DNA from 2 places in the Pseudomonas sp. GW-45 genome. Region 2 is predicted to be linked to the other one. Evidence: predicted binding sites of a transcription regulator. Region 2 holds the regulator's gene; the other holds the start of a gene.

Region 1 (5,216 bases), 1.4 Mb from region 2:
TTTTCCGGTACCCGACTCGCCCAGAATCAAAATATTGGCATCCGTCACCGCTACCTGCCGCGCCGTTTCCAAAACCGCCATCATCGCTGGGCTTTGTGAATCGACCTTGGCGTGCGTTTGCTTTACTTCGCCCTCCAGTACTTCCAGACGCGCCGCCATCTGTCGCATTTCAAGCTGTTTGGTCGCCGCCATACGCAATTGGTCTGGGCTGCAGGGCTTGACTAGATAGTCAGAGGCGCCGGCCTGCATAGCATCAACGGCGGTATCTACTGCGGAATGTGCGGTGACTATCACTACGCGCATCCATGGCGCTATTACGCGCATCTTCGCCATCACATCCAGACCGTTGTCCTCACCCAGGCGCAGATCGAGAAAGCACAGGTCGAATACTTGGGTGTGTAACACAGACTCAGCCTGCAAAGCCGTAGCTGCGGTAGCAACATGATACCCCTCATCCTCAAGACAATAACGAAAGGTTCTAAGGATTGCTGGCTCATCGTCCACCAACAAAATCCGCCCTTTGGTCTGTGCTGCTTCCATTTTTTCGTCTGCTCCAGACTTGATATGAGGTATTAGTCAATGCGTATTCGTGCAAGTTGCATGACGCCAATGCGGCAATCTTGCAACTTGCACTTTGGCTCACGCAACAAATATTTTCAACTTATTGATTATAAAGGATTTTAATTATAAAAATAACTGGCACAGCTGTTGCTCTGTCTCACTATGAATAAGTCATGGCCCAAATCGCCGGCCTTGATACGGACATTGAATGGAGATTGATCCCATGCACAGCATCAACCGCACGGCTCTGCTTGCACTCTCAATCAGCTTCGCTAGTTTGCTGCCTCTTACCGCTCACGCGGAAGATAGCGACAGCAAAAGCCGTCCTATGCCCACAGAGCAACGCAAGGATCAGAGCCAACCCTTTGATGATGACCGCATTCTCACGGCCACTCTGCAGTCTCGTTTGCAGTGGGATGGTAACACGGACGGTATAAGCATTCGGGTGGCAGCACAGGACGGCGTAGTGAACTTAAGTGGCAATGTATTGCACACCAATGACAAGCGTGTTGCCATCGCGACAGCACGCAACACGCCCGGTGTACGCGCTATCAACGCTAGCGAGTTGAAGGTAGGGCGCATGTCTGCACTGGACGAGCCACGCTGGGCAACTACCAGTGTTGTTACAGATCGCGGCCCAACACTGCGTCTGTAAACCACTACTTTTTTGCTTAATTTTTTCTACTGGACCTCCACCGCACTTTTACTTTCGATTACGGACGACAACACATGAACATGGAGCAAAAGCCGGCTATCTACTTCCACATAAAGGAAGCCACCCTGCCCGGCGCGATCGAGTGTATGAGTAGCCAGTCCGGTAGCACCGCACACTTCAGGAGGCACCCCTTGCTTAACTGGGCAATCGCGTTTTTCGTCATGACAACCGCCGCTGCGGTATTTACTTTTGGTGGCTTTGGCGCAACAGCAGCCGTTCTGGGTCAAGCGCTTTTCGGTATTTTTCTGCTGATGCTGATCGGCACCATGTTGTTGAGCAAGTATCGCCGGACTAGCCCGCCACATTCCAGGCATTGAGCCGGTATGAGACAATAGCGCGTGACTCATCTTCCAGCGCGCGGCGACCAGACCCAGCATGCCACTCAGCACCAGCCAATTAGCAAGCGACCGCTACCCACTGGTCAACCGCTTCTACCGCCAACATCAACGCGGTACCAAAGCCAACAGTCAGCACCTTGTGTGGGTGGGTGAAGAGCATGGGCAGATCGTCTGTAGCCTCTGCCTGCAACCTGTTTCCAACGGCCACTGGCTAACCAGTCTGCTGGTAGCTCCGCAGTCCAGAACGCGCGGCTACGCCACTTCTTTGCTAGCACAAATTAGAAATCAATATACCGGCCCCATCTGGTTATTCTGTGCCCCAGAGCTCAGCGCATTTTACCTGCGCGCCGGTTTCGCAGAGGCTACGGTTTTGCCCGAATCGCTGGTTGATCGTTTGGCGCGCTATCGCCGCCACAAGCAGTTGGTGGCCTTGGCCAGCGAATAGATCGTCGTATTACCCACAGTCTTCCCCCCAGAAAAAACCCCACGCTCCGATATGGCCATTAGTGCGCCATTGCGCTGCCACGCTTTGCGTCATTGGCAGTTTTTGGCGCACCCCGACAGTGCAAGCGCACAGCACACACTCGCAAAAAAACCACTTAACATTGTTAAAAAAACATATAACCAACTGAAAATAAAAGAATTTAAAAAGATGGCAAGCAAAATGCTATGTGAGGACTGCCAACGCATTTAATCAAAACATTTGGGGAAACACGCGATGATGAAGAAACTTGCAGTTGCCGTTGCTACCGCCAGCACCTTGTCTTTTGCCAACATGGCACACGCTGAAGCGTTCGATACAGCCCTCGGCGAATTTGACACCAGCATGACTGCGACGCTTGCCACTGATTACATCTGGCGCGGTCAGTCACAAACTGATGGCGCTGGCGCAGTACAAGGCAGCCTGGACATCGCTCACGAAAGCGGCCTGTATATTGGTGCCTGGGCTTCTAACGTAGACTCCGAGGACTTCGGTGGCTCCAGCGTCGAATTTGACTATTACGCTGGCTACGGCGGCGCTATTACCGACGATATCGGTTACGACCTGCAATGGGCTACTTACACTTATCCTGGCAACAGCTCAATCGACGTACAAGAAGCTCTCGCCAGCGTGAGTTTGTATGGCTTTGTACTCGGCGCCAAATATGCTTATGACCCAGGCAGCGCGCTCTACACCTATATTGATTATGGCTTCGCACTGCCTTGGGATATGGGCCTGGGCCTGCACTACGGCCTGACCGACACTAAGGATCCATTGGATGGCGTCAGCGGTGACGAGGAGTACGGCGACTGGGCTGTCAGCATTGGCAAAACGGTTCTTGGTCTTGACCTTAACCTGATGTATAGCGACACCGACTTGGGTGACGACTGCGCCTACACCAGTTCCGACTCTTGCGACTCGAACTTCACTTTCTCAGTATCCAAAACGTTGTAAGGCCATACTCGGCGCCCTCCCGTGGCGCACATCAGCTGATGTAATAGCATTAAGCCAATCGAGGTGCGTTGTTCCACGACAACGCCTCTCTGATTGGCTTTTTACTGCGTGGCGCAACGCTGCAATTGCCATCACATTAAAGTGACCACAAAAAAACCGGCCAATGGCCGGTTTTAGTTTTGTCGCAAAAGTCCATCAAGCCCGCGGCAAGGTCACACCACGCTGCCCTTGATACTTACCACCACGATCGCGATAGGAGACTTCACAAGACTCATCGGATTCGAAGAACAGCATCTGCGCCACGCCTTCATTAGCGTAGATCTTTGCCGGCAAGGTGGTGGTGTTGGAGAATTCCAACGTCACGTGCCCTTCCCACTCAGGCTCCAGCGGCGTGACGTTGACGATAATGCCACAGCGCGCATAAGTGCTCTTGCCCAGGCAGATGGTCAGAACATCACGCGGAATACGGAAGTACTCAACAGTGCGGGCCAGAGCAAAAGAGTTAGGTGGAATAATGCAAACATCGCCTTTTACGTCCACAAAGCTCTTCTCATCGAAGTTCTTGGGATCGACGGTAGCGGAGTGGATGTTGGTGAAAACTTTAAACTCATCAGCGCAGCGCACATCGTAGCCGTAGCTGGAAACACCATAAGATATCACCCGATCGCCCTCATCACCGCGCACCTGGCGCTCAACAAAAGGTTCGATCATCCCGTGTTCTTGGGACATTCTGCGGATCCAACGGTCGGCTTTGATGCTCATGATGTTTCCTGAACTGGTCGAAAAAGAGCCTGCATGTTACCGGTTTATGGGTACTTACAAAAGACCGCGATCAGTCATCGCTGATGCTGATCTCTGGCATCCCCTGCGCGCCCGCCTGCTGAGTGATGCGCGCGCCCACATGTCGAGCCATATCCTGATAGATCATACTGATCTGGCATTCTGGTTCAGCAATCACCGTCGGTTTACCGCTATCGGCCTGCTCCCGAATCATCATCGACAAGGGCATGGAAGCCAGCAGATCAACTCCATACTCCTCAGCCAGACGCTCTCCGCCGCCTTCGCCAAACAAATGTTCGGCATGACCGCAATTGGAGCAAATGTGAATCGCCATGTTCTCGACCACGCCCAGCACCGGAATATTCACCTTCTCGAACATGCCGATACCCTTTTTGGCGTCCAGCAGTGCGAGATCCTGCGGGGTTGTCACGATAACAGCGCCGGTGACCGGGACTTTCTGAGCGAGCGTCAGCTGAATATCGCCGGTGCCCGGCGGCATATCGACCACTAGATAGTCCAGCTCATCCCAGGCGGATTGGGTCAACAACTGCATCAACGCGCCAGAAACCATGGGCCCACGCCAAACTACCGGAGTATTTTCATCAACCAGAAAGGCCATCGACATAACTTGCAAGCCGTGTGCACGCGGCGGTATGAACCACTTATTGTCGTGTACCTCGGGGCGAGTGCCTTCGGGCAGCCCCAGCATCATGCCCATGCTAGGGCCGTAGATATCAGCATCCAAGACACCAACCTTGGCGCCCTCGCGCGACAAAGCCAGCGCGAGGTTGGCGGCGGTAGTGGACTTGCCCACACCGCCTTTACCCGAGGCTACGGCAATTATATTTTTGACCTTAGCCAGCGCCGGCACCTTGCCCTGCAACTCGCCAGCAATCACTTCACAACGTACCTTTATATGCGCTTCGCTGACTTCGTCCAGATTCTCGACCGCAGTCTGAATCATGTGCGCTATACCGCCGACGATGGAACCAGCCGCATAGCCCAGCACCAGTTCGGCGCTAACCACACTACCTTCAATATCCAACTGCCGCAGACAACCGCTGCTGATCAAGTCAATTTTCAGGTAAGGGTCTTGGTATTGGGCGATAGCTTGCTCTACGGCAGCACGATCAACTTGGCTCATATCGGTATCCGGTTCACTAAGGAATGGGCGTTATGCTACTGATTCGCTAACGAGGATGAAAGCACGGGGTTTGCGCCGAGCGGCGCCGAGAACACCGATAAAGCGTAGGGAGCTAACCCTACACTTAAAATAGAAACGCCGCCCTGCGGTGAAAGACCACAGAGCGGCGAATGATTTACTGGTGAGTGATCATCACCGCTTTAATGTTAACGAACTCCCGAATACCAAAACCGCCATGTTCGC
Region 2 (5,216 bases):
GCCAGCTTTACGCCGTTGACCAGCAGCGCTGCGGCACGCCCGGACTTCTACATCGACAATGCCCGCATCCAGGCACTGAACGAACAAGGTAAAACCACCTACGAGCTAACCACTACGCATGCAGTGCATCAGGTTGAAGATGGCAGCACGCATTTGCAGCAGCCTAAACTACTCTTTTACCGTGGCGGAGACCCTGCGCCGTGGCTGCTAGAATCTGATGAAGGCCTGGTGACAGAGGACGGAGATCGTGTCGATCTTGCGCAAAACGTGTTGTTGAAGCAAGAACTCAACAGCCAACCTACGCGCCGACTGACCACCTCCGCTCTGACTCTGTTTCCGGCACGAGATTATGCCGAAACCGATCAAGACGTTAAAATCGAAGCCGCCCGCAGCGTAACCACCGCAACGGGTATGAAGTTATTTCTCAATGACGGCCGCCTGCAGCTGCTGTCCACCGTACGAGGCCAACATGAGGTGCGCTAAATCCCTCTTTGTCATGACGCTGATGCTGTATCCAGCCGCTTCCGCGCTTGCCCTGCCCAGCGACAGCAGCCAGCCAATTCGCATTCAAGCTAATACTGCCACGCTGGACGACAAGCGTAATACTGCTGTCTACACCGGCAATGTAATCATTACTCAAGGCACCATGCGCCTTGCCGGCACTCGCGTAACCCTGACTAGCGACGCCAACGGGGAGCTGAACAAGATGGTTACCCAGGGCGGCCCAGCTACCTACCAGCAGACGCCGGAGGCCAACAAGCCGCCAGTCAAAGCTCACGCGCAGACGATTGAGTACTACGCTGCGGATGAGCGCGTGGTGCTGATCGACAAAGCCTTTCTTGAGCAGTCGGGCAATACCTTCCAGGGCGACTACGTCAGCTATGACATTCCTGGCCAGGTAGTCGACGCTGGGCGCAATAGCAGCAGCGGTGCCACTGGAGCAGATAGCGGCGGCGATGGCCGTATCGAGATCACCATTCAGCCTCGCAGTCGTGGCAACGCCACTACTGAGAGTGCTGATGGCGAGAGCGAGTCAACGGCGCCATGAGCACATTACAAGCTCGAAATTTGGCCAAAGCCTATAAAGCGCGCCAAGTGGTCAAGGATGTTTCGATTTCGATCAACAGCGGCGAAGTGGTTGGCCTACTCGGACCCAACGGTGCTGGCAAGACCACCTGTTTCTATATGATTGTGGGTCTAGTCAAATCCGATCAGGGCGAAGTACATATCGACAACACTGACATTACCGCCCTGCCCATGCATGGGCGCGCTCGTGAAGGCATCGGATACCTACCGCAGGAAGCGTCCATCTTTCGCAAATTGAGTGTGGCCGACAACATCATGGCCATTCTCGAGACCCGCAAAGACCTTAATGCCGAGGCACGCAAAGGCAAGCTGGAATCACTGATGCGCGAGTTTCATATCCAGCACCTGCGCGACAACCTGGGCATGAGCCTGTCCGGCGGCGAACGTCGTCGGGCCGAAATCGCCCGCGCCCTGGCAACCGACCCTAGCTTTATCCTGCTGGACGAGCCATTCGCCGGCGTTGACCCCATCTCGGTCAGCGACATCAAGCAGATCATCCAACACCTCAAAGATAAAGGCATAGGTGTGCTCATCACCGACCACAACGTGCGCGAGACGCTGGATATCTGTGATAAGGCTTATATCGTCAATGAAGGCACTATCATTGCTGAAGGCGACGCCGAAACCGTTCTGGCTGATCAAACGGTCAAGGATGTCTATCTGGGCCACGCCTTCCGGCTATAAAACAACACTGGTTTCAGGCATGCTACAAGACCACATGAGCCAGAGCTGCCTCGATAACGGTTAGACCAAGCGCACAAGGTAATTCGCCAAATAATGAAACCCACGCTCGTCCTCAAGATGGGGCAGCAGCTGACGATGACACCGCAGCTGCAGCAAGCCATCCGACTGCTACAGCTTTCCAGTCTTGACCTTCAACAGGAGGTGCAAGAAGCGCTGGAAGCCAATCCAATGTTGGAGATGGCCGACGAAGGCGATGACGACTACAGCGCCAGCGATACCGAGAGCAAAGACAGCGACAGCGACCCATCCTCTGTCACCGTCCCCGAACCCGTTACTCTTGATGCCATAGACCAGCACAGCCAGCCTGAAGAAGACGGCAACTGGAACGAGCAAATCCCTAATGAGTTGCCGGTCGACACACAGTGGGATGACGTTTACCAAAGCTCAACCAGCTCCTTGCCCAGCCAGGATGAAGAAGACTGGGACTACACCTCCCGCACTGGCACCGGCGAAACGTTGCAAAGTCACCTGGAATGGCAACTCAATCTGATTCCTATGTCGGAGACCGATTACGAAATTGCCATTGCATTGATTGATGGCATCAACGCCGACGGTTATCTGGAAGAATCACTGGACGACATCCTCGCTTCCCTGCCACCCGAAATGGACGTGGAGATGGATGAGGTGGAAATGGTGCTGCACCGTATCCAGCAGTTCGAGCCGGTCGGCATCGGCGCGCGTGATCTGAGCGAATGTCTGCTGCTGCAGATTCGCCAATTACCCGCCGATACACCCATGCTGGAACAAGCAACACGGGTGGTCCGCGATCATCTTGAACTGCTCGGTAGTCGGGATTTTAGCCAGCTGATGCGCCGCAGCAAGCTTAAGGAAGATCAACTGCGCGATGTGGTTGCATTGATCCAGACACTAAATCCACGTCCTGGCGGCGAAATTGCCTCGGGCGAGCCGGAATACGTTATTCCCGATGTAATCGTGCGCAAGGATAACAATCGCTGGCTGGTTGAACTAAACCAGGAGTCAGTGCCGAAGGTAAGAGTTAACAACCAATATGCCTCCATGGTGCGCCGCGCCGACTCAAGCCAGGACAACACCTACCTGCGCAATAATCTGCAAGAGGCGCGATGGTTTATTAAGAGCCTGCAGAGCCGCAACGAAACGCTGATGAAGGTTGCTACCCAGATCGTTGAGCATCAGCGCGGTTTTCTCGAGCAAGGTGAAGAGGCCATGAAACCTCTAGTGCTGCACGATATCGCTGAAGCCGTTGGTATGCACGAGTCGACCATCTCGCGCGTTACCACCCAGAAATTCATGCACACCCCGCGTGGTATCTTCGAACTCAAGTACTTTTTTTCTAGCCATGTGGGCACAAGCGAGGGCGGAGAATTCTCCTCTACGGCGATCCGCGCACTGATTAAAAAACTGGTTGCAGCAGAAAACCCAAAGAAACCATTGAGCGATAGCAAGATCGCTGGTTTACTGGAAGAACAAGGAATCGAGGTGGCCCGTCGGACCATCGCGAAATACCGCGAATCGCTCAACATAGCACCGTCGAGCGAGCGCAAGAGGCTGGTTTGAGCCTTCAAGAATTAAGCAATGGCACCACCGGGCGGCATCATGCTGCCCTGCAACATCAAGCCAATCAGGAGAAGCCGTATGCAATTGAATATTAGCGGTCATCAACTCGATATCACTGACGCACTGCGTGATCACGTCACTGAAAAAATGGCCCGCCTGGAGCGGCACTTTGACAAAATCACCAACGTCCAGGTAACCCTTGAAGTAGAAAAACTCCGACAGAAAGCTGAAGCCACCCTGCATGTCGCCGGCGGTGAAGTCGTCGCCCTGGCCGAAAGTACCGACATGTACGCGGCGATTGATCAGCTCACCGACAAGCTCGATAGGCAACTGATCAAGCACAAAGAAAAACACATCGATCGCCTGCAGGGCGCCAATGACCGTTAACGCGAACCTCACCGCATACTCATGCAAATAGATCATATATTGACCCCTGACCGCACCTTTTCGGGCGTTCAGGGGGGATCCAAGAAACGTGTGCTGGAATTGATCGGCAAGCTGGTTGCTCAGCACACCAACCTTGATCCAGACGCCATTTATGAAAGCCTTATAGCCCGAGAAAAGCTCGGTTCTACTGGTTTTGGTAATGGCATTGCGATTCCCCATTGCCGCCTGGGCGATTGCCACCAGGCAATTGGCGCACTGCTGCAGCTGGATGGAAAAATCGATTTTGATGCGCTGGACGGCCAGCCCGTGGACCTTATTTTCGTTCTTTTGGTCCCACAGGAAGCAACCGACCAGCACCTGCAGATACTTAAAATGCTGGCAGGCAAACTGGATCAGGCTAGCCTGCGCGAAGCACTGCGCTCAGCACCTGATGCCCAAAGCCTGTATGAAGTAATGGCGGCCGGAGATGGAGGCTGAAACCAATGCGCCTCGTCGTCGTCAGTGGCCGCTCAGGGTCAGGTAAAAGTACCGCACTGCATCTCTTGGAAGACAACGGTTTCTACTGCATTGATAACCTACCGGCAGGCCTGCTACCGGAATTGGCAAGACAGGCCAGCGAAGCCGAGTTGAGCTTGCCGGCGATTGCTATCAGTATCGATGCCCGCAACTTAGCCAGCGACCTACAGCGCTTCCCTGAACTCTTGAAACAAGTACGCGAAGCCGGCGTAAATTGCGACGTTCTGTTTCTGGCAGCTACCGATGACGTGCTTATCAAACGTTTCTCGGAGACTCGTCGCAAGCACCCGCTGACTGACGGCGAGCGCTCCCTTGCAGAAGCTATCGCTCAAGAGCTGCGCATACTTGAACCGATCATCGATCTGGCTACCTTGAAGATTGATACCAGCCACCTGAATCTCTACCAGCTACGCGATCAGATTAAGCAGCGTCTACTCGGCAGCCAAGGCAGCACCCCGTCGGTATTGATTCAGTCATTCGGCTTCAAACGTGGCGTGCCCGCTGATGCAGATTTGATTTTCGACGTGCGCTGTTTACCCAACCCTTACTGGCGCGCTGACCTACGTCCCTATTCCGGGCGCGACCAACCTGTACGCGAATATTTAGACAGCCAGCCTGACGTCGAAGAAATGTTTCAGGACATCCGCCAGTTTCTGAAAAAGTGGCTACCACGCTACGCCGCTGGCGAGCGCAGCTATATGACCATCGCCATTGGCTGTACAGGAGGCCACCATCGCTCGGTCTACCTCACCGAACGCTTGGTCAAAGAATTAGCGCCAAGCACGCCAAATCTGCTGATTCGCCATCGCGATCTGCCCTGACATGCTGACTACGCGCATAGAAATTATCAACAAACTGGGCCTGCATGCCCGCGCGGCCGCTAAATTTGTCGGCGTTGCCAATCGCTATGACTGTTTGGTGCGCGTTGGCGAAAATGAGGCGGTACA

What was found. Region 2 encodes sigma-54, which starts transcription at its own class of promoters, with help from an activator protein. Its sites were predicted from a motif close to ANTGGCATNNANNTTGCTNT; they were not measured.
Region 1: the regulator sigma-54 is predicted to act here: its motif matches at 2,266-2,285, upstream of AC1XYH_RS05955 (TorF family putative porin).

Annotation. Positions count from the first base shown of each region.
Region 1 is NZ_CM167674.1:1,318,116-1,323,331, reverse strand. It holds gene algB (sigma-54-dependent response regulator transcription factor AlgB) at 1-540, opposite strand, end outside; gene AC1XYH_RS05970 (BON domain-containing protein) at 785-1,216, shown strand; gene AC1XYH_RS05965 (DUF1328 domain-containing protein) at 1,291-1,593, shown strand; gene AC1XYH_RS05960 (GNAT family N-acetyltransferase) at 1,652-2,059, shown strand; gene AC1XYH_RS05955 (TorF family putative porin) at 2,333-3,049, shown strand; gene dcd (dCTP deaminase) at 3,245-3,811, opposite strand; gene apbC (iron-sulfur cluster carrier protein ApbC) at 3,882-4,973, opposite strand; gene AC1XYH_RS05940 (NAD-dependent succinate-semialdehyde dehydrogenase) at 5,149-5,216, opposite strand, start outside.
Region 2 is NZ_CM167674.1:2,764,973-2,770,188, forward strand. It holds gene lptC (LPS export ABC transporter periplasmic protein LptC) at 1-483, shown strand, start outside; gene lptA (lipopolysaccharide transport periplasmic protein LptA) at 470-1,048, shown strand; gene lptB (LPS export ABC transporter ATP-binding protein) at 1,045-1,770, shown strand; gene AC1XYH_RS12785 (RNA polymerase factor sigma-54) at 1,864-3,366, shown strand; gene hpf (ribosome hibernation-promoting factor, HPF/YfiA family) at 3,445-3,753, shown strand; gene ptsN (PTS IIA-like nitrogen regulatory protein PtsN) at 3,775-4,230, shown strand; gene rapZ (RNase adapter RapZ) at 4,236-5,090, shown strand; gene AC1XYH_RS12805 (HPr family phosphocarrier protein) at 5,092-5,216, shown strand, end outside.